DNA from 3 places in the Kitasatospora sp. NPDC006697 genome. Region 3 is predicted to be linked to each of the others. Evidence: riboswitches for the same ligand, from Rfam matches in the RefSeq annotation. Region 3 holds a riboswitch; each other region holds the start of a gene.
The links. Region 3 has a riboswitch for cyclic di-AMP ahead of ACFYNO_RS09980 (transglycosylase family protein). Riboswitches for the same ligand answer to the same signal wherever they lie in the genome.
Positions count from the first base shown of each region.

Region 1: another riboswitch for cyclic di-AMP. It lies ahead of ACFYNO_RS30510 (transglycosylase family protein); the one in region 3 lies ahead of ACFYNO_RS09980 (transglycosylase family protein).
Region 2: another riboswitch for cyclic di-AMP. It lies ahead of ACFYNO_RS33375 (M23 family metallopeptidase); the one in region 3 lies ahead of ACFYNO_RS09980 (transglycosylase family protein).

Region 1 covers NZ_JBIAGU010000028.1:7,969-18,087, forward strand. Annotated here, with positions in the region: gene ACFYNO_RS30480 (MFS transporter) at 1-611, shown strand, start outside; gene ACFYNO_RS30485 (TetR/AcrR family transcriptional regulator) at 823-1,458, shown strand; gene ACFYNO_RS30490 (helix-turn-helix domain-containing protein) at 1,471-2,343, opposite strand; gene ACFYNO_RS30495 (ATP-binding protein) at 2,728-3,282, shown strand; gene ACFYNO_RS30500 (DUF397 domain-containing protein) at 3,534-3,770, opposite strand; gene ACFYNO_RS30505 (hypothetical protein) at 4,242-5,231, shown strand; cyclic di-AMP (ydaO/yuaA leader) riboswitch at 5,766-5,909, shown strand; gene ACFYNO_RS30510 (transglycosylase family protein) at 5,917-7,131, shown strand; gene ACFYNO_RS30515 (hypothetical protein) at 7,305-7,505, shown strand; gene ACFYNO_RS30520 (LacI family DNA-binding transcriptional regulator) at 7,585-8,631, opposite strand; gene ACFYNO_RS30525 (glycoside hydrolase family 13 protein) at 8,633-10,119, opposite strand, start outside.
Region 2 covers NZ_JBIAGU010000033.1:19,375-29,493, reverse strand. Annotated here, with positions in the region: gene ACFYNO_RS33400 (SpoIIE family protein phosphatase) at 1-1,222, opposite strand, end outside; gene ACFYNO_RS33395 (hypothetical protein) at 1,350-1,568, opposite strand; gene ACFYNO_RS33390 (TetR/AcrR family transcriptional regulator) at 1,694-2,269, opposite strand; gene ACFYNO_RS33385 (alpha/beta fold hydrolase) at 2,269-3,093, opposite strand; gene ACFYNO_RS33380 (YiaA/YiaB family inner membrane protein) at 3,209-3,496, opposite strand; cyclic di-AMP (ydaO/yuaA leader) riboswitch at 3,661-3,813, shown strand; gene ACFYNO_RS33375 (M23 family metallopeptidase) at 3,824-4,648, shown strand; gene ACFYNO_RS33370 (hypothetical protein) at 4,652-5,566, opposite strand; gene ACFYNO_RS33365 (GNAT family N-acetyltransferase) at 5,610-6,182, shown strand; gene ACFYNO_RS33360 (sensor domain-containing protein) at 6,262-6,951, shown strand; gene ACFYNO_RS33355 (hypothetical protein) at 6,959-7,369, opposite strand; gene ACFYNO_RS33350 (hypothetical protein) at 7,437-8,045, opposite strand; gene ACFYNO_RS33345 (hypothetical protein) at 8,271-9,005, shown strand; gene ACFYNO_RS33340 (hypothetical protein) at 9,013-10,101, opposite strand.
Region 3 covers NZ_JBIAGU010000005.1:246,590-256,708, reverse strand. Annotated here, with positions in the region: gene ACFYNO_RS10005 (pyridoxamine 5'-phosphate oxidase family protein) at 1-337, shown strand, start outside; gene ACFYNO_RS10000 (glycosyltransferase) at 351-1,574, shown strand; gene ACFYNO_RS09995 (SpoIIE family protein phosphatase) at 1,794-4,178, opposite strand; gene ACFYNO_RS09990 (APC family permease) at 4,273-5,943, opposite strand; gene ACFYNO_RS09985 (MarR family winged helix-turn-helix transcriptional regulator) at 6,366-6,791, opposite strand; cyclic di-AMP (ydaO/yuaA leader) riboswitch at 7,128-7,290, shown strand; gene ACFYNO_RS09980 (transglycosylase family protein) at 7,296-8,288, shown strand; gene ACFYNO_RS09975 (YchJ family protein) at 8,346-8,780, shown strand; gene ACFYNO_RS09970 (NUDIX domain-containing protein) at 8,816-9,319, shown strand; gene ACFYNO_RS09965 (isocitrate lyase/phosphoenolpyruvate mutase family protein) at 9,373-10,119, shown strand, end outside.

The DNA.
Region 1 (10,119 bases), on a different contig from region 3:
TGGTCGCCCTCTACCTGCAGCAGACCCTGCACTGGTCGGCCCTGAAGATGGGCTTCGCGCTGCTGCCGGCCGGCGCGCTGGTGGCGCTGTCCGCGACCAAGATGGGCGCCATCGTGGACCGCTTCGGCACCGGGCGGCTGCTGCCGCTGGGCAGCCTGGCGATGGCCCTGGGCTATCTGCTCTTCCTGCGGCTGGGCGCGCACAGCGGCTTCCTCGGCCTGGTGCTGCCGACCATGGTGCTGCTCGGCATCGGCTTCGCGCTCTTCTACCCCTCGGCCAACATCGCCGCCACCAACGGCGTGGCCGACGAGGAGCAGGGCCTGGCCTCCGGCCTGGTCAACACCGCGATGCAGATCGGCAACGCCCTGGTGCTCGCCGTGACCACGGCGGTGCTGACGGCGGGCAGCAACGGCGGCACCAGCACCTCGGCCCAGCTCACCGGCTACCGGGACGCGGTGCTGCTGGTCACCGGCGTGGCCCTGGTCGGCCTGCTCGTGACGGCGGCCGGTGCCCTGCTGGACCGCCGCAGGACCGAGGTGCTGCGCTCCGTGCCGGACTACGATTACCGCCGGGCCGCGGACTCCGAGGCGGCCCCGCGGGAACGGGTCTGATGACGGGTCTGACCTAGCACCTCCGGAACACCACGCCCACCGGATCGGCGCCCATGCCGCTCCGGTGGGCGCCGGTCTCACCAGTCCCCCGTTCTGGTGAGTCCGGCGCCGGATCCGTACGGGCCCGCGCTCGCCTTCGCCTCGGGCGCCGAGCCGGCCACCTGGACAAAGTATATTGGCCCAGGACCAACCAACGTACGGAGCTGACACGATGGCACCTCGCGGGGAATCGGTCAACGAGGAGATGCGGCTGCGCTCCCGTCGGCGGCTGATGCGGGCCACCGTCGAGCTGGTCGACCAGCACGGTTACGCCGCGACCACGCTCGCCGACATCGCCGAGCGCGCGGGCCTCGCCCGCGGGCTGGTCTCGTACTACTTCGACGGCAAACGACTCCTGATGCAGTCGGCCACCCACCGCCTGATGCACCTGGAACTCGCGGCCGCGCTGGGCGCGTTGGCGCCTTCCGCCGGGCCCGAGGAGCGACTGGCCGCGGCGATCGACCAGGTGCTGCGCACGGCGCTGGACCACCCCCGGGTGATGCGCTCGCACCTGGCGCTGATCCTCGACCCGGACGTCGGCGGTTTCGTGCAGGACCCGGAGCAGCAGCAGCTGGGCGCGATCCTGCGCGAGGTGCTGGCGGACTGGGGCGCGGCGGATCCGGTGGCCGAGCACGCGGTGCTGCGCAGCGCGCTGATGGGCGGCTGCATCGGCGTGCTGCTGCCGGGGGCACAGACCCCTCTGCCGCCGATCCGCGCCGACCTGTTCTCCCGTTACGGGCTGCCCTGGGAGCTGGGCCGGCCCCCGCAGCCGGAGAGCTCGGCGCGGCTGGAGGCCGGGCAGCCCTGAGGCCGCCGGGGCTCAGCCCTCGCTCTCGGTCAGGATGGTGTTGAGCAGGTCGACGGTGCGCTCCGGGGTGAGGCTGTCCACGCAGAGCCGTTCCATCACCTGCACGTAGGCGTCCACGTCGTCCCGCTTGTCCAGGTAGAGCGCGCTGGTCAGCTGCTCCAGGTAGACCACGTCGGCGAGGTCCTGCTCCGGGAAGCGCAGGATGCTGAAGGCGCCGCTCTCGCCGGCGTGCGCGCCGAACCGGAACGGCATCACCTGGATCACCACGTTGGGCTGCTCGGCCACGTCGATCAGGTACTGCAGCTGACCGCGCATCACCTTGGGGCCGCCGACCGGGCGGCGCAGCGCCGCCTCGTCGATCACCGCCCAGAGCCGCGGGCCCTGACCCTCCGTCAGCAGTGCCTGCCGGCGCAGCCGGAGGCCGACCAGCCGGTCGATCTCCTCCTCGCTGAGCACTGGTCGGCTCTGCGCGAAGACGGCCCGGGCGTAGGACTCGGACTGCAGCAGGCCGGGGATGAACTGCACCTCGTAGGTGCGGATCAGCGAGGCGGCCTCCTCCAGTCCGACGTAGGTCTGGAACCAGCCCGGCAGGACGTCGCTGAAGCTGTGCCACCAGCCGGACTTGTTGGCCTCCCGGACCAGGCCGAGCAGCGACTCGCGCTCCCCGCCGTCGGTCACGCCGTAGAGCGTGAGCAGGTCGGCGACGTCGCGCTCCTTGAAGCTGACCCGCCCCAGTTCCATCCGGCTGATCTTGGACTCGGAGGCCCGGATCGCGTAGCCCGCGTCCTCGCGGGTGACACCGCGTGCCTCGCGCAGCCGGCGCAGCTGGGAGCCCAGGAGGATCCGGCGCACCATCGAACCGCCGCCGGGCTGCACTGTGGTCATGCCTTGGGAACCTCCGCCTCAGGAAATCAGCGCACAGTCTGCCATCATCCGGCCGCTCAGCGTGCCTGTACCAGTACAAGGATCTACCAATTTTGCATCAGCACGTCCATCGGCACATCCATCGGCACGTTCCGATGCACGTGCATCCGGCTCCTGCATATGCCAATGATGCGACTGCACGTGAATCGACTCTTGCATCCGCCGTGAGCACAGAGCACGATGGTGCACGTGCAGTTGCACGCCCCCTGTGACAGTCCCGCAGGCTCCTCTGTCGACCCCTTGTACGTGGTCGGGAGGTTGGCGAAGCGGCCGAGCGAGTCGGAGGTGACCGGCATGACCCCGCCGGGTCCAGCCGTGTCCGCCCCCTTATGGGAGGAGCTCTTCATGGGCACCGGTACGGCCCTGGCCGTCGATCCTGACGTGGTGACGTGCACCCTCGCACCCCGCTATGACGCGGTGAAGACTGCTCGCGACTTCGCAAGAACCTCCTTGCAGGACTGGGGTCTCAGCGATCTGTTCGACGATGTCGCGCTGGTGGCCTCCGAGTTGGTGACCAACGCACTGCGGCACGCGATCGGACAGCCGAGCGCGGCGGATCTGCCGGGACGTCAGCCGTTCCCGGTGCAGGCCGGCCCTGCAGACGGCCGGATATCGCTGCCGATCCGGATCAGCCTGGTCCACCGCGGTCCCCAACTGGTCTGCGCGGTCAGCGATCCGAGCAGCGAGGGCCCGGTCACCAGGGAGGCCGACTTCGTCGCCGAGTCCGGCCGGGGTCTGCACCTGGTGGACTCGTTCAGCAAGTCCTGGGGCTGGCACCCGCTGGCCTCCGGCACCGGCAAGGTGGTCTGGGCGCTCTTCCAGGCCGACGAGTCCTCCTGCGCCCAGGCCGCGGTGGTGCTGGACGGCACCGTGAGCGGGCGGCACCGCCGCTCCGCCTGATCGCAGCAGCAGTACTCCCCCCGAACGTGCACCGAACGCCGCGCGGCCGCGCGGCGTTTCGCCGTTTCCGGGCCCGGGCGGGGACGCGGATGCGGGCGGGAGCGCGAAAGGGCACGGGGACGGCGGCGGGGACGGCGGCGAGCGGCCCCCGGCAGCACAGAGCCGCCATGGGGACCCTTCCCCCGGCGGCTCTCCGTGCACCTGCGACCGCCCGGTGCAGCAGGCGGCTTGACGGCTCATCACCCCGACGGTCAGGCCACCAGGTGGTCGAACTCGCCGTCCTTGGCGCCCAGCAGCATCGCCTCGATCTCGTCCCGGGTGTAGATGAGGGCCGGCCCGTCCGGGAAGCGCGAGTTGCGCATCGCGACGGCGCCGCCCGGCAGTGCGGCGAACTCCACGCAGTTCCCCTTGGAGTTGCTGTGCCGGCTCTTCTGCCAGACCACGCCATCGAGGTCGGTTGCCGGCATGCCGTTGTACGTGTGGTGCATCGGTTTCTCCCAAGAGCTGGAGTGCTCATAGCGCTCGGCGCCCGACCGCTCCGGCCGCCGGCCGCCTCCGGCTCGTACGGGCAGGGCGAATGCCTTACTTGTCGTGATGATAACGCTAATGCACGTGCATCGGCATGCGATTTTGCGCGTGCACGGAGTCACACCTGCGGTGACAAATCATGGCCAATCCGACAGATTCCATCGGACAGAACCGGACATTTGAGGGTGGATCAGGCCGCGATCCGTCACCCCGTGTGGAGAGGACGCCACCGAGGGCCTGACCGGTTCAGTCATTGACAGCGCGGAATGACGATCAGTTTCGCAGCCGATTCCTCACTCTCCGTCACCTTGGGGACGACTGGCGCGGGTTCCGTGTGGACGTGGTCCACGAATCGGTGCAGTTCCGGGCCACTGCCGCCGACCGGCAGCCGGATGAGGAGTGATCGCGCGCATGTCCTACGATGCTGCGCCATGAGCACTGCAGCCATCCCGGGCGCACCACTGCCCGTCCGCACGCCAGGCTCCCGGGCACGGGGGCGCCACCGTCGGCCCGAGCGGCCCGAGGTCCCGACCGGCGCGCCCGCACTGGTCCTGGCCGTGCCGGGCCCGGCGACGCCGGAGTCGGTCGCGGTGGTCGAGGAGCTGATCTCGATGGTCCGCGGCGAGCAGCCCGGCATCGAGGTGCTGGCCGGCTGGCTGACCGGCGCCGAGCCGGACCAGCAGCAGGACCAGCAGCAGGACCAGGACCGGCAGGACGGCCGGGGCCCGCTGCCGGTGCCGACCGTGGCCCAGCTGCTGCACGCCGCGGCCGAGGCGGGCGTGCCCGTCCCGGTGCTGCTGCCGCTGCTGGCCGGCCCGCACCCGGCGCTGGCCGAGCTGCACCACCTGGCCGAGCAGGCCGGGGCGACGGTGACCGACGTGCTCGGCCCGCACCCGCTGCTGGCCGAGGCCGTGCACGTGCGGCTCTCCGAGGCCGGCCTGGCCCGGGCCGACCGGGCCCGGCTGTTCGCCATCGCCACCGCGGCCGACGGCGTGGTGCTGACCACGGCCGGCGGTGAGGAGGGTGCCGCCGCGGCCGGGATCACCGGCGTGCTGCTGGCCGCCCGGCTGGCCGTGCCGGTGGTGGCGGCCGCGCTGGACGTGCCCGGCTCGGTGGCCGGCGCCGTGGACCACCTGCGGGCCACCGGCTCGCAGCGGCCCGCGCTGGCGCCGCTGGTGCTCGGCCCCGAGGTGGACGCGGAGCTGCTGCTGACCGCCTCCGAGGAGACCGGCTGCCCGAGCGCGGCCCCGGTCGGCGCCTACCCGACGGTGGCTCAGCTGGTCGGCTCGGCGTACCTGTCGGTGCTGCCGCCGCTGCTGGCGGCCGCAGAGGAGGCCGCCCAGGCCGCTGCCGAGGCCGCCCAGGCCGCCGACCCGGCCGAGCAGGCCCGGGAAGCCGCGGAGGCGGCCCTGGAGGGCTGATCCCCCCCCCCGACGCCCCAGAACCCCGTGAGGCCCCGCTCCGCACCCGGAGCGGGGCCTCACGCCGTTCCCCGCACCCTCGGCAGCCCCTCGGCAGCCCGGCGCCGCTCCCGCCGCACCGCCGCGGGCTAGCGGCAGACGTCTGATGGATGAACAGCAGGTGCAAAACGGACATATGGCTGCGGGTTGACGATTGGTCTCGAATTGGTAACTCGGGCGCGCCGCGACCCGCCGCCGCCCGCCCCCGTCCCGAGATCCGGGCCGCGGCCGGCCGCGCGGCGCCCCGCCGTTTTGAACACCGCATCAGCCTGAAACCCAGGCAATTCCGGTACGGAGCAGCCGAGTTCCCCGGCCCCCAGCCGACGGCCCCTCAGCTGGTAGCACACTTCGATCTTGAAGAGCCGGTGAAGACGCTGTGACCCTGCTCACAGCTGTTTGCGGATTCAACTTATCTCTGTCTAACGTGCTCCCCGTTCGTGGTCACACGGACCCAGCGGGCCGGACGCCGAGTCCTGCCACCGGCACCGCTGGCGGTGCGAAAACGCGACCACGGCAGGAGCGGGGGAACCAGGTAAGCCGCCCCGGGAGACCGGGGCTAGGGGTGAAGCCGCGCAGTGCGCGGCCGGGCAACTCCAGCCCGAATCCGACAGCTCACCTCGCAGGCGTAGGAGAGGAACGCGTCTTCATGCTGCCCACGACTGGCACGAACCGTCCGTCCCGCACCGCCAAGCGCGCGATCGCCGCCACCGGCCTCCTGGGCCTCGGCCTGGCCCTGCCGTGCATCACCGCCACCACCGCCTCCGCCGCCCCGGTCTCGGTCTGGGACAAGGTCGCTGCCTGCGAGAGCACCAACGACTGGTCCATCAACACCGGCAACGGCTTCTACGGCGGCCTGCAGTTCACCTCCTCGACCTGGGCGGCCTACGGCGGCACGCAGTACGCCTCGCAGGCCAACCTGGCCACCAAGGACCAGCAGATCGCCGTCGCCGAGAAGGTGCTCGCCGACCAGGGCCCCGGTGCCTGGCCGGTCTGCTCCATCCAGGCGGGCCTGACCGCGGGCGGCGCCCCGGCCCAGGTCGACCCGAGCGGCTCCGCGCAGCAGTCCGCCCCTGCCCAGCAGGCGGCCCCGGCGCAGCAGGCCCAGCCCCAGACCCAGCAGTCGCAGTCCGCGCAGGGCGGCGACCAGGGCCGGGCCGAGCGCCACAGCCACCACCGCGGCGCCTCCCAGGACGCCACCGCGGCCGCGCAGACCACCACCCAGAGCTACACCGTGGCGGCCGGCGACTGGCTCTCCACCATCGCCCAGAGCCACCACGTGGACGGCGGCTGGCAGAAGCTCTACGACCTCAACAAGTCGGTGCTGACCGAGGGCCCGAACGTCATCTACCCGGGTGAGAAGCTGACCCTGGGCACCACGACGGTCGCCGCCCCGGCCCAGCAGAGCGACGACAGCTCGGACAGCACCCCGGCCCCGGCCCAGTCCGCGCCGGTCACCACCGCCTCGGTGCGGACCGCCTCGGCCTCCTCCCAGACCGCCACCGGCTCGATGGCCGCCGCCATCAACTTCGCCGAGTCCAAGGTCGGCCAGGCCTACGTCTGGGGCGGCAGCAGCAACGGCGGCTGGGACTGCTCCGGCCTGACCCAGGCGGCGCTGGCCCAGGCCGGCATCTCCATCCCCCGGGTCGCCGCCGACCAGGCCGCCGCCACCACCCCGGTCTCGCTGAACAACCTGCAGCCGGGCGACCTGCTCTTCTGGTCGAACAACGGCTCCGACTCCGGCGTCTACCACGTGGGTCTGTACGTGGGCAACGGCCAGTACGTCGAGGCCGCCAACCCGAGCGCGGGCGTGAAGTTCGAGACCATCTCCAACTACACCCCGGACTTCGCCGGCCGGGTCTGACCCGACCGGTCCACGGACCAGGTGGCCGGCGGCTGGTGTCCGACAGCCGCCGGCCGACGGGCGGAAGGCCGCTCCCCGTTCGGGGGGCGGCCTTCCGCCGTCACCGGGCATCCCCGGTTTCCGTCGGGCACTCCTGGGGTCATGCTGGGATCTTCAGCCCCCGAGGAGAGCCCATGCCCAAGGTCACCGTCAGCCTGGACGCCGATCTGGCCATCGACGTGATGATGCTCAGCGGCGCCGCCAACCCGCAGGACGCGGTCGAGCTGATCGTCCGCGACTACCTCGCCCGCAGCCGCCGCACCGAGGCACGCACCGGCGAGCCCGACGACTCCGGCCGGCTGCAGCGCGAGCGCCGGCCGGAGACGGACGGCTGAGCCGCCCGGCCGCAGCACGGCAACGCCGGTGCCCGCCGCTCCGCGAGGGAGCGGCGGGCACCGGCGTACGGACCGACCGTCAGCGCGTCCGGGCGGCCCCGGTGGAGCCGCGCATCACCAGCTCGGGCTGGAACATGAACTCGGTGCGCTGCGGGCTCTCGCCGCCGACCTCCTCCAGCAGGGCGTCGACGGCGGCGGTGGCCATCGCCTCGACCGGCTGGCGGATGGTGGTGAGCGGGGGCTCGGTGAAGGCGATCAGCGGCGAGTCGTCGAAGCCGACCACCGAGACGTCGCCGGGCACGCTCAGCCCGCGCTGCCGCACCGCCCGGATCGCGCCCAGCGCCATCAGGTCGCTGCCGCAGACGATGGCGGTGCAGCCGCGGTCCAGCAGCACGCCGGCCGCCGAGTGGCCGCCCTCCACGCTGAACAGGGTGGAGTGGACCAGTTCGTCGGCCTCCGCCGCGCCGGTGCCGAGCACCGACTGCATGGCGGCCGTGAAGCCCTCGATCTTGCGCTGCACCGGCACGTAGCGCCGCTGGCCGACCGCCAGCCCGATCTTCTCGTGGCCGAGCTCGGCCAGGTGCTGCACGGCCATCCACATCGCGGCCCGGTCGTCCGGCGAGATGAACGGCGCGGCGATCCGCTCGCTGTAGCCGTTGATCAGCACGAACGGCACCTGGCGCCCGGTCAGCTTGGCGTACCGGTCGTGGTCGGCGGCGGTGTCGGCGTGCAGGCCGGAGACGAAGACGATGCCCGCGACCTGGCGGTCCACCAGCATCTCGACCAGTTCGTCCTCGGTCGAGCCGCCGGGGGTCTGGGTGCAGAGCACCGGCGTGTAGCCGTGCCGGCTGAGCACCTGCTCGATCACCTGGGCCAGCGCCGGGAAGATCGGGTTGCTCAGCTCCGGGGTGATCAGCCCGATCAGCCCGGCGCTGCGCTGGCGCAGCCTGGTCGGCCGCTCGTAACCGAGCACGTCGAGGGCGGCCAGCACGGTCTGCCGGGTGGTCGCCGAGACGCCCGCCTTGCCGTTGAGCACCCGGCTGACGGTGGCCTCGCTGACCCCTGCCTGAGCGGCGATGTCCGAGAGTCGCGCGGTAGTCACGATCCCAGAGCCTATTGCAACCATGTCACACCGCCCACCAGCTGGTGCTGTCCGGTGCCAGCAGACCCGGCTGCTGCTCCCCCGCGGAGCCGAGCAGCAGGGCGCCGTCGACCGCGAACTCCACCGGCTCGGCCGTGGTGTTGACGGTGCAGAGGAAGTCGTCGCGGCGGAAGGCCAGCACCCCGGGGGGCGTCTCCAGCCACTCCACGGCGTCGCCGGCGCCGAGCGCCGGGTGCTGCCGGCGCACGGCCAGCGCGCTGCGGTAGAGCTCCAGGGTGGAGTCCGGGTCGCCGGTCTGCGCGGCGACGCTGAGGCCGGCCCACTCGGCGGGCTGCGGCAGCCAGCTGGGGCCGCCCTCGGCCGGGCCGAAGCCGTAGGGGGCGGCGGTGCCGGACCACGGGATCGGCACCCGGCAGCCGTCGCGGAAGCCGTCCTGGCCGCTGGCCCGGAAGTACGAGGGGTCCTGGCGGACCTCATCGGGCAGGTCGGTGACGTCCGGCAGGCCCAGTTCCTCGCCCTGGTAGAGGTAGGCGGAGCCGGGCAGCGCCAGCATCAGCAGGGTGGCGGCGCGGGCCCGGCGCAGGCCGAGCGCGCGGTCGCCGGGCTCGCGCAGCTGGGTGCCGCCGGGCGGGTTGGCGAACCGGGTGGCGTGCCGGGTGACGTCGTGGTTGGAGAGCACCCAGGTGGTGGGGGCGTCCACCGGGCGCATCGCGTCCAGCGACTCGTCGATCACCCGGCGCAGCGCGTCGGCGTCCCAGTAGGTGCCCAGGTACTGGAAGTTGAAGGCCTGGTGCATCTCGTCGGGGCGCACGTAGTTGGCGGTGCGCTGGACGGTGGGGGTCCAGGCCTCGGCGACCAGCACCCGCTGGCCGGGGTACTCGTCGAGGATCCGGCGCCAGGCGCGGTAGATCTCGTGCACGCCGTCCTGGTCGAAGAACGGCATCACGTCGTTGCCGAGCAGCTTGAGCTGGTCGTGGGCGCCGAGGTCGGGCAGGCCGGCGGCCTTGACCAGGCCGTGGGCGACGTCGACCCGGAAGCCGTCCACACCCATGTCCAGCCAGAACCGCAGGATCGAGCGGAACTCGTCGGCGACGGCCGGGCTCTCCCAGTTGAAGTCGGGCTGCTCGGGGGCGAACAGGTGCAGGTACCACTCGCCCGGGGTGCCGTCCGGGTTCGCGGTCCGGGTCCAGGCCGGCCCGCCGAAGATGGACTCCCAGTCGTTGGGCGGCAGTTCGCCGTCCGCGCCGTTGCCGGGGCGGAAGTGGTAGCGGTCCCGCAGCGGGGAGCCGGGGCCCTCGCGCAGCGCCCGCTGGAACCACTCGTGCTGGTCCGAGGAGTGGTTGGGCACCAGGTCCACGATGATCCGCAGGCCCAGCGCGTGGGCCTCCCGGATCAGCGCGTCGGCGTCCAGCAGGGTGCCGAACATCGGGTCCACCGCGCGGTAGTCGGCCACGTCGTAGCCGGCGTCGGCCTGCGGGGAGGCGTAGAACGGGGAGAGCCAGACCGCGTCCA
Region 2 (10,119 bases), on a different contig from region 3:
CCGCCCGGGCCGGCGACTGCTCCCGCACCTCGCTGGAGAGCTCGTGCAGCCGGTTCAGCTCGCCGCGGTGGGCGCCGCCGTAGACCGAGGGGGAGACCGGCAGCAGCCGCCCCTCGTCGACCAGGTCGAGCACCGCCGAGGCGGCGCCGAGCGCGGGCCGGGCCACGTCGGTCAGCACGGTGGTCACCTCATGGACCGTCACCGCCCGGGAGAGCGCCCGGGTCAGCGCCAGCAGCAGGGCGGACCGGGCGCCGACCTGGCTGTCGCGCCGCTCCGGCGCCCGGTCGGGCTCCGGCGGCCGGGCCAGCAGCAGCCCGGCGATCCCCACCGGCCGCCCGTGCACGTCCAGCAGCACCTCGCCCAGCTCGTCCACCCGCCGCGGCGGGCCGTCCGGGCCCGGCACCCGGAAGGAGAGCCGGTACGGGCCGCCGCGGGCCAGCGCCTCGGCCAGCGCGGCCTGGGCGTCCGGCAGGTCCTCGGGGTGCATCAGCTCGGCGGCCTCCGGCGCCGGGTGGGGGCCGGGGCCGGCCGGCGGGGTGCGGCCGACGGCCTGGTAGGCGCCCGTGTCCCAGGCGCTCTCGCCGGTGACCAGGTCGCGCTCGAAGGCGCCGGCCCCGGCGGCCCGCACGGCGCCGACCAGCGAGGGGCGGCCGCCCGGGTGCTCGCCGGCCGGCGGCCGGGGCGCGGGCCGGACGCCCGCGGCGGAGACGTGGTGCAGCAGGTGGGCCAGCCGGTGCGCGCAGACCTCGGCGATGGTCTCCAGCGCCTCCAGGTCGCGGCGCGGCACGGTGCCCCGGTGGGCCAGCGGGAGGGTGAGCACCCCGAGCTCCTGCTCGTCCACGATCAGCGGCAGGGTGACCACGGCGACCAGGCCGGTGCCCAGGCCGGCCAGCCTGTTGGGGTAGTCCGCGCCGGTCCGCTCGGGGCTGAGCAGGAACGGGGCGCGGTGGCGCAGCGCCTGGGCGGCGGGCAGGTCGGAGCCGGGGTCGATGGTGCCGAAGCGCTCGGCCGCCCACTCGGGCAGTCCGCTGGAGACGGTCAGCCGGAGCATCCCGCCGCCGTCCAGCAGGTAGAGCGCGGAGCCCTCGTTGGTGATCCACTGCGGGCCCTCGGCGAGCACGGCGGCCAGCAGCTCGGCGGCGCTGGTGGCGCGCAGCAGCCGGCGCACGCAGCCGAGCACGGAGCGGGACCGGGCGGAGGAGGCCGGCGTGCCGAGGTCCATCGGGGGCCCTTCCGGATCCGGGGCGGGCGCCCCACGTGCCACAGGTGACGCGGAATATCCTATTTCGTCCGGTCGGCCGGACCCGGCCGCCGCACCCGGTCGGGTGCGCTCGAACCGCCCGGGGGCGCTACTGGCCGTCCACCTCGCCGTAGCCGGGCTGCGGGCCGGCCGGCACGGTGCCGAGCGAGCGCAGGCCGCGCAGGGCGGCGAAGCCGCGGCGGAGGGCGGCCCAGCCGCTCTGCCGGGCGGGCTCCGCGGCGCGCACGGTGGCGGCGGGCGCGGCCGGGCGCGCCGCGGCGGTGCGCTGGGCCGGGATCACCGCGTCGGCGGTGCTGGGCTGCGTCATGGCCCCTCCAGTGGTCCACAGGGTGAATTGGGACCTTAGTCCCATCCGATTGCCGCACCATCAGACCAGGGGATGATTCGCGTCCGTCATCCGCCCCGCCCTGGTGCTACCCCGTGACCGGGCCTTCACTCCGCGTCGGGCCAGTCCCGCAGCCCGGTGGTCAGCAGCCCGATCATCCGCTCCTGGGTCACCGCCAGGTCCGCCGCGATCCGGAAGGCGCCGGCGATGCTCAGCGAGGCGAAGCCGTGCGCCATGCTGCGCACCGCGCGGGCGGCGTGCACCGCCTCGGCGTCGGTGATGCCGTAGCCGGCCAGCACCGCGAAGATCGCTCCGGCCAGCCGCTCGCCGTGGGCGGTCAGCTGCTCGTCCTCCGGCACCGGGACCTGCGGCATCGAGGCGTAGCGGCGGGGGTGGTCCAGCGCGTAGGAGTGGTAGGCGCGCAGCAGGGCCCGCACCGCCTCCTCGCCGCGCAGCTCGCCGACGGCCTCCTGCAGCGCGTCGGCCAGCTCGCCGGTGACCCGCAGCGCGACCAGCCGGCGCAGTCCGGCCAGGCCGCCGGGCACGTGCTTGTAGAGCGAGGGGGCGGCCACCCCGGCCCGGGCGGCCACCGCCGCCAGGGTCAGCTCCTCCGGGCCGTGCTCGTCGATCAGCGCGATCGCGTGGTCGACCACGGCGTCCGGGTTCAGTCCGGCGCGGGGCATCAGCCGACCTCGGCGAGGAACGGGAGCAGCGCGGCGGCGACGGCCTGCGGATCCTGGACCATCGGGTAGTGGCCGGCGCCCTCGATCATCACCTTGCGGCCGTTCAGCGCGGCGGCCTGACGGTCGGCCAGCTCCTCCGGCTTCGGGAAGTCGGGGTCCTTGCTGCCCATCAGCACCAGCGCCGGGCACCGCACGCCGGCCGACCAGCCGACCGGGCCGGAGTCGCCGCGGACGTAGCCGCGGCTGGCCTTCCGGCGGCCGGGGGTGCGCAGCGCGGCCTCCAGCACGGCGTTCTGGGCCACGATCTCGGGGGTGGGGCCGCCGGGGTAGGCCATCTTGTTCAGGTAGTAGCCCCAGACCTTGGGGAAGGCCAGCACCGCCGAGCCGAGGCCCCAGACCACCGCCTTCATGAAGGGGTTCGGCGGGACCTGCTCGACGAAGGCGTCGAGCAGGGCGATCCCGGCCACCCGCTCGGGCGCGTCGGCGGCGACCCGGACCACGGTGGCGCCGGTGTAGGAGCTGCCGACCAGCACGGCCCGCTCGATGCCCAGGTGGTCGAGCAGGGCCAGGGTGTCGACGGCCAGCGCGGCCGGGCTGTAGTCGTCCCAGTCGATCGAGGACTCGCCGAAGCCGCGCACGTCCATGGTGATCACCCGGTGGCCGGCCGCGATCAGCAGCGGGCGCAGGTGGCGGTAGGCCTGCCGGGAGTCGAGCATCCCGGGGAGCAGGACCACGGGGGTGCCGGTGCCGTCGCTCTCGTCGTAGGCGAGGGTGCCGCCGGCGAGCCGCAGGTACTGGGTCCGAGGGGTCAGGGTGCTGTTCACGGTGGGCCTCCTGGCGGGGCGCTTCGGTGGGTGCCGGCCGTTGCCGACACCCACAAAGCTATGGCTAATAGCCTTAGCCGTCAACCCCTCGCCGAGGCCCTTCGGTCGGGCGTCCTCAGCTCTCGACCCGGAACGGGTCGTGCTCGGCGAGCAGTTTCTCCAGCCGGGCCTGGTCGACCCGGGTGACCATCTCGTCGGCCTCCTGCCGGTCCCGGATCACCTTGGCCAGGGTGAACGCGGAGGTGACGGTGTAGAGCAGGCCGAGTGCCAGGAAGGCCCGCATCCAGGCGCTGACGGGCAGGTAGGCGATCCCGATCGCCAGGCCGCCGCCGGCCAGCGCGAAAGAGAGGATCGCCTGCACGTAGTAGGCGGAGGTGGTCCGTGGCTGCACCGAGGAAGTCATGCCTGAAGGATCGCCAACTCGGCCGCGCCCCACATGAGTACGGGTACTCAGTTCGCTACCCGGGGTGAGCCCAGAGTTGGGGGGAAAGAGTGGCTTGGAATCAGGGGCCCATGGGATTAACGTTTGATAACGCAGCGCGGTCGGCAACGCCGTCCCCGACGGCACCGTGCGCGTCGCCTAATCCTTCGGTCTGCGGAGCCGTGCAGACCGGGGAGCCGGGGAACCACGTTCCTTGGGGTGAATCGGGCCTTGGCCCGTAGGAGACCTTCCTGCTCCGAACCCGTCAGCTAACCCGGTAGGCGCGAGGGAAGGAAAGGAGCGCCCCCCGTGGCGTTGACGCACACCCCGGTCGCCCTGCTCGATCACGCCGACGCTCCCGGGGACCAGGCACCCCGCCGGCTGCCCCGGCAGTCCCGCGCCGCCGCCCCGGTGCTCGGCGTCACCGCGATGGCCGCCGCCCTCGGCGCCACCGCCGGGCTCACGAGCAGCGCCGCCGCGGCCGAGCCGGCCCCCGCCGCCGTGAGCGCGCCGGACGCCGACCCCGGGCTGGCGCTGGCCGCCCGGATCCAGCAGCAGGCCGACCCCGCCCGGGCCGCCGCCGACGAGGCCGCCGAGCAGGCGGCGCGGGCCGAGGCCGAGCAGGCCGCCCGCACCGAGGCCGCCCGGCTGGAGGCCGCCCAGGAGGCCGCCGCCAAGCGCGCCGCCGCCCAGCAGCCGGCCGCCCGGCAGCTGACGGAGCGGCAGGCCCCGGCCGAGGAGCAGTCCGCGGACACCGTGCTCCCGCTGCCCGGCCGCCCGGTCGACCTCCCCGCCGCCACCCCCTGGCCCGAGCTGCGCACCGGCGTGGACATCTCCGCCCCGGTCGGCACCCCGGTCCGCGCGGTCGCCGCCGGCACCGTCACCGCGGCCGGCTGGTCCGGCGGCTACGGCTACCGGGTGATCCAGACCCTGCCCGACGGCACCGAGGTCTGGTACTGCCACCTGTCCGCGATCACCGCCGCCGGCCCGCTCGCCCCCGGCGAGGCGCTCGGCCGTGTCGGCGCCACCGGCAGCCGCACCGGCACCGCCCGGCTGCACCTGGAGGTGCGCCCGGGCGGCGGCGCGCCGGTCGACGCGGCGGCCTGGTTCCAGGCCCGCGGGCTGGCCCTCTGACCCTCAGGCGTCCCGGTCCTGGCCGGGCGTCCAGCCGGCGATGTCCGGCAGCTCGACCAGGCCGCGCTTGACGATGTACTGGTCCACCTCGGCGGCCCCCGGCTCCGGCGCGATCTCCTGGTACTCCGTCAGCAGCAGCGCCGGCAGCCCGGGCACCGTCCACTCGCCGAGCAGCCGCAGCGCCTCGGCCTGCACGGCCGCCTCGAACTCCGGGAAGTCGCCGGACAGCTCGGCCGGCATCGGCAGGCCGAGCGCGGTCCGCCCGGCCAGGTTGTGGTAGCTGCGCTCCATCAGCCGGTTCTCCACCAGCAGCCGGGCGCCGTCGGTGGCCATCCCGATCGACAGCAGCACGCCCTCGGTCCAGCCCTCCTCGCCCTCCGGCTGGTCCAGGCCGGCCGCGCCCGCCAGCACCGCGATCCGGCCGGCCGGCTCCAGCTCCCGGAAGCCGTCCAGCCAGCTGCGCACCGCGGCCTCGTCGGCGGTGTCCACGCCGGCCTCGCGCAGCAGCAGCGCGTACAGCCGGGGCCAGGTCAGCAGGTGCGGCTGGCGCAGCAGCCCGGCCAGCAGCTCGCCCTGCCACCGCGCCTCGGCCAGCAGCCGCTCGCGCCGCTTGGCGTTCAGCCGCTTCGCGGCCTTCTGGTGCTCGATCAGCAGCTCCACCGCCGCGCCGTAGACCAGCGGATCCTCCCCGGGCGCGGGCTGCACGTAGAGGTGGATCCGCTCGTACAGCAGCTCCTGGAGCAGCGCGGAGGTCAGTTCGGGGTAGCCGTCGTGCAGCCGTGCGTCACCCAGTTCGAGCAGTGTGAGGACCGCGTTCAGCGGCCCCTCGGGCACCGGGCCGAAACCCTGCTCGGCAGCCCAACGCAGCAGCTCAGCGGTGTGCGGCCGGGGTGCCAGCCGCAGGTCCTCGTCGTCCATGACCGGTACCGTAGCCGCTCCGCGGCGCACTACCGTACGTGCCATGCACCCCGTCCTGCTGACCGGGCCCCGGCTGACCATCCGTGAGTTCCACCACGTGGAGCGCGACATCGACGCGCTGCACGCGATCTTCGGCGACCCGGAAGCCGCCCGCTACCTGCCCTTCGAGCCCCGGGACCGGGAGGACTGCGCCGACCAGGTGGCGCTCTACCTGGACGAGGCGCAGCGCTCCCCGCGCACCGTCTACCGGCTCGCCGTCACCCGCACCGCCGACGGCGAGGACGCCGTGCCGCTGGGCAACGCGGTGCTCGGCGTGGAGGGAACCGAGGAGCAGCGCCAGGCGTTCATCGGGTACGCGCTGCGGCGGGACGCCTGGGGCCTCGGGTACGCCACCGAGATCGCCCGGCTGCTCTGCGGCTTCGGCTTCGAGGAGCTGGGGCTGCACCGGCTGGCGGCCCGGCTGGACCCGGCCAACCTGGCCTCGGCCCGGGTGCTGCGCAAGGCCGGCTTCCAGCTGGAGGGGCGGATCCGGGACGACCTCTTCCTGCGCGGCCGCTGGCACGACGCGCTGCAGTACTCGCTGCTGGAGCAGGAGTGGTCCGGGCTGCCGGAGTGAGGGCGGGGGGATAACCCCACCCCGGCTCCGCCGGACAGCCGGATTACCCGGGGCGGCCCGCCCCGGCAGGCTTGAGGGCATGACGACGACCTCCCCGAGCACCTTCACCGCCGCCCCGTTCACCGTCCCGGCCGCCCGCCGCTCCCCTTCACTGGCCCGCCGGCTGGCCCGCGAGTACGGCTACGTCCTCGGCGGGCTGTTCACCGGCACCGTCGGCTTCGGCTGGGCCGTCAGCTGCTTCGCGCTGGGCGCCGGCACGCTGGTCACGGTGCTCGGGCTGCCGGTGCTGGCCCTGCTGCTGGCCGGCTGCCGCGGGCTCGGCGCCGTCGAGCGCGGCCGGATCGCCCGGCTGCTCGGCACCGAGCTGCCGGCCCCGGCCCCGGTGCGGGCCGCCCGGGAGGGCTTCTGGGGCCGGGCGACGGCCGGGCTGGCCGACGCCGCCGGCTGGAAGGCCTTCGCCCACGAGCTGCTGATGTTCCCCTGGCGGGTGTTCAGCTTCACGCTCAGCACCACGCTCTACTCGGTCGGCCTGGCGATGGCCGCGCTGCCCGCCTACAACTGGGTCTTCCACCGCTACGTGGGCTGGCCGGGCTACCGGGTGTTCGACTACACCAGCGGCCACGTGCACCACGCCTACTACCTGTCCTCGTTCTGGCAGGTGACCGGTGCCTCGCTGGCCGGCCTGCTGGTCCTGCTGCTGGCCGCCGCCGTGACCCGCGGACTGGCCAACGTCTCGCGCGGCGCGGCCCGGGCCCTGCTGTCCGCCTGACCGGGCGTCAGGCGGACTCCTCCCGCACCGTGACGTAGGCGTTGGCCACCGTGGCGCAGGTCTGCTTCAGGGTGGTCGGCAGTACGGCGGCCAGGTGCCGCATCACGGTGAGCCGGTTCTCGTCGTCTATCCCGTGCTGCTGCAGCAGGCCGAGCACCGACTGCACCTCGTCGGAGAGGTTGGCCTCGGACTCCAGGCAGCGGTCGGACAGGGTGCCGAAGGCCAGGTCGTAGTCGGCGGCCGAGCCGACCCCGGGCAGCCGGGACTGGAGGTCCTGCAGCCGCAGCCACTCGCCGCGCGGCACCGAGGTGATGGCGATCGCGGCGGGGCGCGGCGGCTCCGTGGTCACCACGATCGCCGTGGCGGCGGCGACCACGGCGCCGATCAGCACCACGCCGAGCGCTGTCCGTCGTGACATCCCGAGCTTCCCTCCAGCCGGCCGGGACCAGCCTGGCAGCCCCGGGCCCGCACGGCCAGCCCCCCGGCTAGGCCAGCGCCCGGACCACGCCGTGCAGCCAGTGGCGGTAGGCGGGGGTCGGCTCCAAGGCCTCCGGGACCAGGAAGGCGCGCGGGCCGGCCCGCCGGATCTCCCGGTCCGCGACGTCGAGGAAGCAGACCGACAGTTCGAACGGGTCGGCGCGGCGCCCGATCTCGGCCTCCACCTCGGCCACCACCTCGCCCACCGGCCCGCGCCCCGCCGAGCGCCGCACCGCCTCCCGCCGGCCGGAGCTGTGCCAGTCCCAGAAGGCCTGCCCCCAGAGCCGCCGGGCCGACTCGCGCAGCGGCGCCGGGACGGCGCCGAAGTCCGGGCCCAGCAGCTGCCCGTCGGCATCCGGGTCGAGCACGATCTCCTCGTCCGGCAGCTCGAAGTGCTGGCGGACCGCCGAGCACCACCAGGCCCGCCACGGCCCGGCCAGCGCCGGATCGGCCCGCCGCCCGCTCTCCGGCACCCCGTTCAGCGGACCCGGCACCAGCCCCCCGGCCGGCACCGCGATCCCCTCCACCTCCCGGACCCAGAGCGGGTAGCAGAGCAGCTGGCTCCGGTAGTCGGAGCCGAACCGCCACGATGGTTCCCCATGACTCCCCAGTAGCACCTGATTCCCCTCCCCAGGAGCGCTCCTGACGGAGCGTCGTGAGCCGGTGCGGCCCCCGCGGCATCACCATAAGGCCGCCCGGTACGTGTGGGGGAGGTGAAGGAGCCGCCCTCGCGGGGCGGCTGATGCGGCGTCGGCGGGCGGCCCCGCGAGTTCACCGGAAGCCCCCACTCGGGCGGCCCGGTCCGGATGCGGAGTTTCCGCACCCGTGTTCGGCTGGACGGCGTGTTGATCACCTCGCGGCCGCTGGACGAGTACTGCGCGTTCTTCGGGCTCAGCAGGGCGGCCCTGGCGGCGCTGCCCGGCCCGCTGCTGGACTGCCCCGGCGGGGCGTCCGGCCTGGTCGCCGAGGCCCGGGCGCTCGGCTGCCGGGCGGTGGCCGTCGACCCGGCGTACACCCGGCCGACGGCCGAGCTGCTGGCCGAGGCCGAGCGGGCCCGCCGGGTGATGGCGGCGGCGATGGCCGCCCGGCCCTGGCAGTACCTCTCGCCCCGGCACCAGCCGCACGACAAGTACCTGCGCAGCTGGGACCGGGCCCGGGCGCTGTTCGCCGCCGACCGGGCCGCCCACCCGGAGTGCTACCTGCCCGCCGCGCTGCCCGTGCTGCCCTTCGCCGACGGGGAGTTCGCCCTCACCCTCAGCTCCTACCTGCTCTTCGCCTACCCCGACCGGTTCCCGCCGGCCGCCCAGCTGGCCGGCCTGCTGGAGCTGGTCCGGGTCACCGCGCCCGAGGGCGAGGTCCGGGTGCACCCGCTGCACGACGCGGCCAGCCGCCGCTCCCCGCACCTGGCCGAACTGCGCTCGGCGCTCGGCCGCCACCGGGTCTGCAGTGAACTGCGCACCGTCCGGGCCCCCGGCGACGGCCGCCGGCGCTACGTGCTGGTGCTGAGCCGCCACCGGGTCCGGCCGGCGGCCGCGCGGCCCGCCGGCCCGCTGGCCGCCGCCGGGCGGGCCGGCTGACCCGGGATCAGACCCCGGACGGCCGGGGCGTCGGCACCTGGCCGATCGCGTCCAGCTTGGCCAGGATCCGCTCCGCCACCCAGCGCCGGTCGGAGGCGTCCGGGATGCCGTCGGGGGCGAGCAACTGGTTCACCACCGCGTTGCGCAGCCGGATCCGCTGGTCGCGGCCGAGCCGGCTGAGCATGCCGCGGGCCGCCAGCAGCGCGTGGTACTGCTCGAAGCCGCTGCGCGGGTGCTCGATGTACTCCAGCACGCTCTCGATGTCGCCCAGCGACGGGTTGCCCTGGGTGAGCGCCAGCGCCTGCAGCCGCAGGCCCGGGTCGTCGGAGGCGAAGAGCCCGCGGACCTCCTCCGGGGTGGCGGGGGAGTTCTTCGCCGCCGCCCGGACCTCCGCCATCTGGGCCACCACCGGCGCCGGCTGGGCGGTGCCGACCCCGGTCTGCGGGTGCGGCTGCGCCGGGTCGGCGACCTGCGCGGCGAACTTGCCCAGCCGGCCCATCGCCTGCACCCGCAGGTCCTCGGCGCCGACCTCGTTGCCCTCGCGCAGCTGCTCCTGGGCACTGGTGAAGAGCTTCAGCGCGGCGCCGTCGGCCCGGGTCAGCGCGCCGGCCAGCATCAGCCGGGTGACCAGCCAGCCGCCGAGGAAGCCCAGCACCAGGAAGTAGAGCACCATCGCCACCGCGAACGGGGTGGCGTCGGCCTGCCCGCCGAGCGCGGGGGAGAGCGCCCGGCCGAGCTCCCGGGCGCCCCGCCAGATGCTGCCGAGCTGGGTCAGGCCGACGCCGAGCAGCAGCTTGGTCAGCCAGTCGGAGACCTGCTCCAGGTTGGTGTTGGCGGTGTAGGTGCCCGGCGCCGGCGGACCGCCGGCCGCGTTGTTGGTGCTGAGCACGTGCGGGATGCCGAAGAGGAAGCCGAGCAGCGCGCCGACCACGGTGGTGGCGCAGGAGATCATCACCCCGGCACCGAGCGCGCTCACCGGGTGCGGTGCCGCGGTGGTGTAGAGCAGCAGGCCGAGGAAGCCCAGCCCGGTCAGGATCCCGATCACGCCCGCCTGCCGGCGCCGCGCCAGCACGTCCAGCCCCAGCTGCCCCGCCATCCGCCCGCTCCCCGTTCG
Region 3 (10,119 bases):
GGTCTGGGGCGTCTGGCTGCGAGGCTCGCTCTGGTTCAGCAGCAGCGTGCGCTCGCGCAAGTACCGCAACCTGGCGGCCCGCCCGGCCTGCACGGTGGCCACCGACGACGCGCACCAGCCGGTGGTGCTGGACGGGGACGCGGCCGCCGTGACCGACCCGGCCGGGATCGCCGGCTTCCTGGCCGCGCTCAACGCCAAGTACGCCACCGCCTACGGTCCGGAGTTCCTGGACCCGGCGGTGAACGCCACCCTGCGGGTGGTGCCGCGCAGCGTCTTCGGGCTGGACGACGCGGACTTCACCGGCACTCCGACCCGCTGGACCTTCCGCTCCGGCTGACATAATCGTCACCGTGCGCATCCTCATCGCCACCGCCGGCTCCCGCGGCGACGTCGCGCCCTACACCGGCCTCGGCGCCCGCCTGCGACAGGCCGGGCACCAGGTCGCCCTGGCCTCCCACCAGGGGTTCGCCGAGCTGGTCGCGGCGGCCGGCCTGGAGTTCCGCGCGCTCCCGGTGGACCCGCGCCAGGCGCTCGCCTCCCGGGGCGGGCAGCGCCTGCTCGCGGCCGGCAACGGGCCCCGGGCGGTGCTCGAACTGCTGAAGCTGGGGCGGGAGTTCATGCCCGAGCTGGCCGCCGGGCTGCTCGCCGCGACGGAGGCCGGCACCGATCTACTGCTGCTCAGCAGCACCACCGCGCCGTTCGGCGAGGTGATCGCCGCCGCGCTCGGCCTGCCCGCTCTCCGGGTCTACCTCCAACCCCTGGACCCGACGGGCGAGTTCCCGCCGATCGTGGCCGGCCCGCGGTCCTTCGGCCGGCTCGGCAACCGGGCCGCCGGACAGGCCGCCCGGCTGGCCCTCGACCAGCTCTTCGGCCCGACCGTGCGACAACTCCGCCGCCGACTCGGCCCCGGCGCCCGCCAGGCCGTCGACTCGCCGACCCTGCACGGCATCTCGCCGACCGTGCTGCCGCGCCCCCGGGACTGGCATCCGGGGCTGACGGTCGACGGCTACTGGTGGCCGCACCACCCGGACGGCTGGCAGCCGCCCGCCGAGCTGGCCGACTTCCTCCAGGCCGGCCCGCCGCCGGTCTTCCTCGGCTTCGGCAGCCTGGTCACCGATGCCGACCGGCTCGGCCGGGTGGTCGGCACCGCCCTGCGCCGGGCCCGGCTGCGGGCCGTGGTGCAGGCGGGCTGGACCGGCCTGCGGGTCGAGGGGGACGGGGTGCTGGCGGTCGGCGACCTGCCGCACCACTGGCTCTTCCCCCGGGTCGCCGCCGTGGTCCACCACGCGGGCGCGGGCACCACCGCGGCCGGGCTGCGCGCGGGCGTCCCGGCGGTGCCGGTGCCGGCCCAACTCGACGCCCCCTTCTGGTCGGCCCGGCTGACCGCCCTGGGGGTCAGCCCGGGCCCGGTACCGCTGCGCGAGCTCACCGCGGACCGGCTGGCGGCGGCCCTGCACCGGGCCGTCCACGAGCCCCGGCACCGCGACCGGGCCCGCGCGGTGGCCGGGCGGATCGCGGCGGAGGACGGCGCGGCGGCCGTGCTGCGCGCGGTGGAGCGGATCCGCACCCGCTGAGCGCCCCGAACCGCCGCGCGCGGGGCTACACTTGTGCGTACACCAGACAACCGGAGAGAGCCGCACCGCCCTCGGAGACGTCCGACGGCCGTCCGAGCGACTCCCGTGTCCAGGAGGCCTGGCCAGGCCCCCGGTGGGACCAGTCGACAGCGCCGCCCCGAGCGACGGCAGGAGCGCGCCGAGCCGATGCCGTGCCCTACCGGGGACCGACCCATGCCGTCACTGCGGCAGCTCCTGCTCGGTCCAGATGGTCTTGCCCGAGGAGGTGTACCGGCTGCCCCACCGCCTGGTCAGCTGCGCCACCAGGTAGAGCCCGCGCCCGCCCTCGTCGGTGAGCCGGGCCCGCCGCATCCGCGGCTGGGTGCTGCTGCCGTCCGACACCTCGCAGGTGAGGGTGTCCGCCCGGATCAGCCGCACCACCACCGGGCCCCCCGCGTACCGGATGGCATTGGTGACCAGCTCGCTCAGCACCAGTTCGGTGGTGAAGGCCAGCTCGCCCAGCCCCCAGCGGTCGAGGGTGGCGGTGGCGTCCTCGCGGACCCGGGCGACCGCCGCCGGGTCCGGCTCCACGCTCCACACCGCCGTGTCGGCGGGCGGCACGGTCTTGGTGCGGGCCAGCAGCAGCGTGACGTCGTCGTGCAGCCGGGTCGGCGGCAGCCCGGCCACCAGCCGCTGCCCGGCCTCCCGCAGCGGCACCTCCAGTCCGCGCACGGCGGCCAGCCGGCGCAGCAGTTCGGCGGTCCCGGCGTCGATGTCGCCGTCGCCCCGCTCGATCAGCCCGTCGGTGTAGAGCGCCAGCACGCTGCCCTCGGGCAGTTCCACCGGCGTCGACTCGAAGGGCAGGCCGCCGACCCCGAGCGGCGGCCCGGGCGCGACGGGCAGCACGGCCGCGCTGCCGTCCGGGTAGGCGACGGCCGGCGGCGGGTGCCCGGCGCTGGCCACGGTGCAGATCCGGGAGACCGGGTCGTAGACCGCGTAGAGGCAGGTGCCGCCGAAGGAGCCGGGCTCGGGCCGGGCGGGCGGGACCGGCCCGGGCTGCGGGGGTTCGGCCGGCCCCTCGGCGCCCTCCTCGTCCACGTCGGCCACCAGCGCCGCCTCCACCAGCAGCTGGGCGACCAGGTCGTCCAGGTGCACCAGCAGTTCGTCCGGCTCCAGGTCCAGATCGGCCAGGGTCCGCACGGCGGTGCGCAGCCGGCCCATCGTGGCCGAGGCGTGCAGGCCGTGCCCGGTGACGTCGCCGACCACCAGCGCGACCCGGGCCGAGGAGAGCGGGATGACGTCGAACCAGTCGCCGCCCACCCCGCCGACGGTGTCGGTGGGCAGGTAGACGCTGGCGGTGGAGACCGCGGCGACCGAGCGCACGGCGGGCGGCAGCAGGCTGCGCTGCAGCCCGATCGCGGCCCGGTGCTCGCGGGTGTAGCGGCGGGCGTTGTCCAGGGCGAGCGCGACCCGGGCGGCGAGCTCGCGCATCAGCGCCCGGTCCTCCTCCACGAAGGCGTCCTTCCAGCGCTCCCGGCTCACGCTGATCCGGCCGAGCAGCACGCCGCGGGCGATCAGCGGCACGGTGATCGCCCAGGCCTGGGCCGGGTCCTCGGGCTCGCTCAGCCCGTCCTCGTCCACCAGCACGGTGTCGCCGAGCGGCGGGCGGGCCTCGGGCGGTCCGGCCACCGCGATCCGGCGCAGCAGCAGCCGGCCGTCCTCCTCCGGCACCGGCTCCTCGCCGGTGGAGACCGCGGCGGCCACCTCCACGGCCGCGACGTCGGCGAAGCCGATCACCAGGGCGTCGGCCATGTGCCGGGCGTTGTCGCCGACCGAGAGCGAGTGGCCGGCCGAGGCGGTCACCTGGTGCAGCAGGGCGAGCCGGCGGCGGGCCTGGTACTGCTCGGTGATGTCGTTGAAGAGCGCGGTGACCCCGATCACCGTGCCGTCGGTGGCCTGCAGCCGGAAGGCGGAGATGGCCATCATGCGGCCGCTGCGCGGGTCGACCAGGGTGCGGGCCAGCTCCTCGCCGAGCACCAGCGGCTGGCCGGTGCGCAGCACCTCGCGCAGCAGCACCTCCAGCGCGAGGGCGTCCTCGGTCCGCAGGAAGTCGTTCAGCCGGCGCCCGGCGAGGTCGTCGGGCACGCCGGTGTAGGGCAGCAGGTGGGTGTTGGTCCGGATGATCTGCAGGTCGGCGTCGAAGACGGCCAGGCCGAACCGGTCCTGGAGGAAGAGCTCCCGGGTGAAGGCCTGGTCCTGGCGCCAGCGGTCGGCCTGCCGGGCGGTGGCGCCGAGCACCACGTAGCGCGGGGCGCGCCGGTCCCGGGGGTCGGGGCCGCGCAGTCTGAGCACCCGGATGTCCAGCTCGGCCGGCTCGCCGTCCTCGCCGGTGCGCACGGTCACCCGGCCGCGCCAGCCGCCGATCGCGCCGTCGGTCCGGTCGGCCGCCCGCGGCCCGCCGGCCAGCACCAGGTCGCTGAGCGGGCGGCCGCGCAGCCTGTCGACCGGCAGCCCGAGCAGCCGTTCCGCGGCGGCGGTGCCGGCCAGCACCTGGCCGCCGCCGTCGACCAGTACCCCTGCCACTCCGCTGAGGAACGGGAAGCGGGAGTCGTCCAAATCGTCCACCTCGCCCGGTTCTGCCCTTCCCATCCTGGCCCGGCGCAGTGCCGCGCGGGCGCGCGGCACTCCGGCAGGGTCCGTCCGATCACGGTCCGTCCGATCAGTGGCCGCCGGCGTCCAGCACCTCGACGTCGGCCACGTTGCGCTCGATCTCCTCGGCGGGCAGCGCCACCGCCAGGGCCCAGTAGTAGACGGCGAGCGAGAAGCCGGCCACGACCCCCAGGTCCCACCAGAGCGGCAGGTTGCCGGTGGCGCCCGCGCCGAACTGGCCCTGCCAGGAGATCAGCCCCATGCCCAGCAGGTAGACCGGCAGCCACTGGCCGGCCCTGAAGTCCATCCGCGGCGCCTGCGGCAGGCCCTTGGCCCGGGCCCAGGCCGCGTAGCCGCCGAGCAGGAGGTAGCCGATCAGGATGGAGGCGCCCAGGCGCCAGAGGGTGTCCCAGCCGGACCAGTAGATGACCAGTCCGGCGATGACGAAGGAGAGCGGGGAGACCAGCCCGCCGGCCGGCAGCCGGTAGGAGCGCTCCAGGTCGGGGAAGCGCCGCCGGAGCACCCCGAAGGCGAGCGGCGCGCCCGCGTACATCAGCACCACGGCGGAGGTGATGAAGCTGACCAGCCGCTGCCAGCTGGGGAAGGGCAGGAAGCAGAGCACCCCGGCGGCCCAGGCCACCACCAGGCCCAGCCAGGGCACGGCCCGCCGGTCGGTGGCCTGCAGCGCCTGCGGTGCGTAGCCGTTGCGGCTGAGGCCGTAGCTGATCCGGGAGCTGGAGGTGATGTAGATCAGGCCGGTGCCGGCGGGCGAGACCACGGCGTCGATGTAGAGCACGGTGGCCAGCCAGCCGAGGCCGATCAGCGCGGCCAGCCCGGCGAACGGGCCGCTGATCCCGTGGTAGTCCAGCGCACCCCAGCCGGCGGCGAAGGTGTCCGGCGGCAGCGCGCCGATGAAGACCACCTGGAGCATCAGGTAGATCAGCGAGCCGATCAGCACCGAGCCGAGCACGGCGCGCGGGATGTCCCGGCGCGGGTTGCGGGACTCGCCGGCCCACTGGATCGCCTGCTCGAAGCCGAGCAGCGCGAAGATCACCCCGCTGGTGCTGATCGCCGAGAGCACCCCGCGGGCGCCGAACGGGGCGAAGCCCTGGCTGTGGAAGTTGCTCGCGTGGAACTCCTTGAGCCCGAACACCACCATGGTCACCACCGGGACGGCGACCTTCCACCAGGTGGCCGCGCTGTTGGTGTGCGCGAGCCACTTGACGCCGAGGAAGTTGATCGCGGCGAAGATCGCCAGCAGGGCGGCGGCCACCACGAAGCCGGCGGCGGTCAGGGTCTGGTCCTTGTGGTGCTGCAGGCCGGAGGCCCAGGTCCAGTGCTGGGAGTAGCCGATCATCGCCTGCACCTCGATCGGCGCGATGGTGGCGGCCTGCAGCCAGGTGAACCAGCCGAAGCTCATGCCGACGAAGCCGCCGAAGGCGTAGTGCGGGTAGCGGGCGGTGCCGCCGGCCACCGGGAAGAGGCCGCCGAGCTCGGCGTGCACCAGGGCGAGCAGCACGATGGCGACGGCGCCGACGCCCCAGGAGAGCATCGCGGCGGGTCCGGCTGCGCGGACGGCCTTCTCGGCGCCGAACAGCCAGCCGGAGCCGATGATCGCCCCGACCGAGGCCCAGAGCAGCCCCGCCAGCCCGACCTCGCGGCGCAGCGCGTGCCGTCCGCGGCCGCGTCCGCCGTTGGGCCGGCCGTTGGGTCCGCCTGGTGCCGGATGTGGTGCGGCCATGGGGGCGGGCCCTCCGATCGACGGCGGTGGCGGTGACTGGGCCTGACGCTGCCTCAGATCGGGGGCGGGCCGGGCGGTGCGCGCGGGAGCGGCGGCGGAGCGCCAGCCATCCGGCGCAGTCATATCGGCTGAAATGAACGGGGTGCGGCGGCTGATCCATGACGGTTGCTAAACGCGGGCGCGCCTGGCAGGCTCTTCACCGCCAGACCTGCGGACCCGCCGCCCAGTACCAGAGGACGTCCCGTGCGCAGCAGACCCCCGCTTGAGCGGACCACCCGGCCCGACGCCTCCGACCTCGCGTCCGGCCCCGCGTCCGGCCTCGCGTCCGGCCCCGCGTCCGGCCTCGCGTCCGGCCTCGCGTCGGCCGGCCCGAGCCGCCTGGACCGGGTCCCCCTCCCGGTCCAGGCCTCCGCTCCGACCCGCTACGCGCTGAGGTTGCGCTCCACGGCGGCCAGCAGCCGGACCAGCTCGGCGCGCTCCCCGGAGTCCAGCCCGGCCACCGTCAGCTGCTCCAGGTCCCGCCAGATCCCGCCGACCTGCTCGCGCAGCGCCCGCGCCGCCGCCGTCGGCTCCACGATCACCGCCCGCCGGTCCAGTGCGCTGCGGCTGCGCCGGACGAACCCGGCCTGCTCCAGCCGCTGCACCATCCGGGTCACCGTCGAGGCGTCCAGCCCCAGCAGCTCGATCAACTCGCCCTGCGGCAGCGCCCCGCGCTCCCAGAGCGCCATCATCAGCAGCTCCTGCCCGGCGTGCAGGCCGGAACGGCGCAGCATCCGCTCGGCGGCGGCCCGGTGCAGGCGGGCCACCCGCGCGATGGCGTGGCCGGTGGTGTCGGTGGAGGCACTCACGCGCTGATTGTACGCACAACGGGGAGCCCTTTCGGAATAGCGGATACCCTGGGATCTCCCTTGCCATAAAAGGACCTTAAGTGTGCCAATTTGTATAGTTGGCCGGACAACTTATTCACGTTGACGGCACGACAACCCCACCCGGCGCGCGACCCACGACCGCACCTTCCGTCCACCCCGTCGGGACAGCGTCCCCACATACGTGATTCTCATGTGATGTGTGCGATGCGGGGTTGTTATCGAGATGATGATCCGTCTAGTCTCCCTGCCAGGCCCGCTCACGCGGGCACCGGACGCGGCACGCCGAACCCTGCCCACCACGTCCGCGGCTCCCGACACCACGACTCGTCAGGGCAGGGACGGGGGACCCAGGTTCTCCACCGCCGTCCCGCACGGCTAGGGGTGAAGCCGGGCGCAGGGGTATTCCGCTGCGGCCGGCCGGGCCAACCTCACCGGCCCGAACCCGACAGCTCACCTCGCAGGCGTGCGGAGAGGGACATCTTCATGGTCTTCACCGGACCGGGCCGGCACCGCCGCCCGACCCAGGCCGAACGCGCCGTCGCCACCGCCACCGTGGTGGGCGCCGGGCTGGCGCTGCCGCTGCTCGCGGCCACCGGCGCGCACGCCGCCCAGGCTCCCGACTGGGACGCGCTCGCCCAGTGCGAGACCGGCGGCAACTGGACCATGGACACCGGCGACGGCTACTACGGCGGGCTGCACCTGACCCAGCGCCAGTGGGACGCGCACGGCGGCGACCTGTTCGGCGCGGAGCCCTCGCACGCCACCAAGGCGCAGCAGATCACGGTGGCGGGCGCGGTGTTCGCCGACGAGGGGCCGAGCGCCTGGCCGTCCTGCGCGACGGCCGCGGGGCTGACGGGTCAGGGTGACCAGGGCGGGCAGGGCGGCCAGCCGAGCGCGGCGCCTACGGCTGCGGCCACCGCCACGCCCACCGCCGCGCCGACGCCCGCGCCGGGCGATCCGGGGACGGCCGCGCCGGCTCCTGCCGCCACGCCCACCGCGGCGCCGTCGGCGGACCCGACCGCCGCGCCCACGCCCACCGCCGGGAGCTCCACCGCCGCGCCCGCGCAGCCCGCGCCCGCGGCCACCTCGACGCCTCCGGCCGCACCCGCGCCCTCGGCTTCGGCCGCGCCCACCCAGGCGCCCGCGCAGGCGAGCACCGCCCCCGCTCCCGGGCAGTCGGCGCCCGTCTCCGCCCCGGCCACCAGCGCGCCGGGCGCCCCCGCGGGCACGCCTGCGCCGGTCGCGACGCCCGTCACTCCGGTCATGCCCGTGGTGCCGGTGGTGCCCGCCTCGCTCGCGGCCGCCCCCACGGCCGCCCCCGGCGGCGAGTACACCGTGGTCGGCGGCGACACCCTCTCCGGCATCGCCTACGCCCACCACCTGGACGGCTGGCAGCAGTTCTACCAGCAGAACGCCGGCGTGGTCGGCGACAACCCGAACCTGATCTACCCGGGCCAGCAGCTCCACCTGTCCTGACGCGCTCGGCGGGGCGAACGGTGCGTCCACGGCCCGACGAGCCGTCACAATGGACCCATGTCCCGACGCACCGCCCGCCCTGCCAAGCGCCCCGCCGCGCCCGTCCTCCCGCAGGACTGCCCCTGCGGCCTGCCCGCCGCCTACGCCGACTGCTGCGGCCGGCTGCACCGCGGACTCGCCCCCGCCGCCACCGCCGAGCAGCTGATGCGCTCGCGCTACAGCGCCTTCGCCGTCCGGGACACCGCCTACCTGCTGCGCAGCTGGCACCCCGACACCCGCCCCGCCGAGCTGGACCTGGCGCCCGCACTGAGCTGGGAGCGGCTGGAGATCATCGGCAGCACCGAGGGCGGCCCGTTCCACACCGCCGGCACGGTGGAGTTCCGCGCCCACTACCGCGAGCACGGCGTGCCGGGCAGCCTGCACGAGAACAGCCGCTTCCTGCGCCACGAGGGCGCCTGGGTCTACCTGGACGGCGACCACTGCGACGACTGACCCCGCCCGCACCAGTCCTCCAGGAGAGCTCCGCGATGGCCCAACTCCCGCTCGCCGACCACCTGCGCACCCTGCCGCACGGAATCCTGTTCGGCCTGGTCCACTTCACCGACACCGAGGGCAACCCGCTGCTGCTGAAGTCGGTCTACGACCCCGAGGTCTGGCAACTGGCGGGCGGCAACCTGGAGTTCGACAGCGAGCCGTGGCACTGCGCCCGGCGCGAGGTGCTGGAGGAGACCGGCCTGGTGCTGCCCGCCGAGCCGGCCGCGCCGCTGCTGGCGCTGCTCTTCCTGCCCGCCGCGGGCGAGTGGCCGTTCCGGGTCGGCGTGGTCTTCGACGGCGGCGCGCTCAGCGCCGAGCAGCTGGCCGGCCTGGTGCTGGACCCGGCCGAGCACACCGAGTTCGCCGTCCGCCCGCTCACCGAGTGGCGCACCGTGCTGAGCCCGGTCCGGCTGGCGCTGGTGGAGGCCGTCGCCGAGGCCCGCCGCACCGGCCGGGCCGCCTACCTGCACCTGCCGGGCCCGCGCAGGCCGAGCTGAACCCGCGCCACCCCGCACCGACACCTTCGACCCACCCGACGAGAGGACCCGCAGTGTCGCCGACGACCACCGAGGACCAGCAGCGCCGCGCACTCGCCTTCCGAGAACTGCACGCCGGTCCGGGCGCCTTCGTCATCCCCAACGCCTGGGACGCCGGCACCGCCCGGCTGCTCACCGGCCTGGGCTTCGCCGCCCTGGCCACCACCAGCGGCGGCCTGGCGTTCAGCCTGGGCCGGGGCGACGGCGCCAACCTGGTCACCCGCGACGAGGCACTGGCCAACGCCCGCGCCCTGGTCGCCGCCTCCCACCTGCCGGTCTCCGCCGACCTGGAGAGCGGCTACGGCGAGGACCCGGAGCAGGTCGCCGAGACCATCCGGCTGGCGGCCGCGAGCGGCGTGGTCGGCGGCTCGATCGAGGACGCGACGGGCGACCCGGACGAGCCGCTGCACCCGTTCGCGGAGGCCGTCGCCCGGGTCCGCGCCGCCGTGCTGGCCGCGCGCGAACTCGACTTCCCGTTCACGGTCACCGCCCGCGCGGAGAACTTCCTCTACGGCAAGCCCGACCTGGACGACACCATCCGCCGCCTCCAGGCCTTCGAGGCGGCGGGCGCCGACGTCCTGTTCGCCCCCGGCCTGCCGGACGCCGAGTCCGTGCGCGCCGTCTGCTCGGCCGTCTCCCAGCCGGTCAACGTCCTGGTCGCCGGTCCGCTGCTGGAGCTGACGGTCGACCAGCTCACCGAGCTGGGCGCCCGCCGGATCAGCCTGGGCTCGGGCCTCTCCCGGCTCGCCCTCACCTCCACC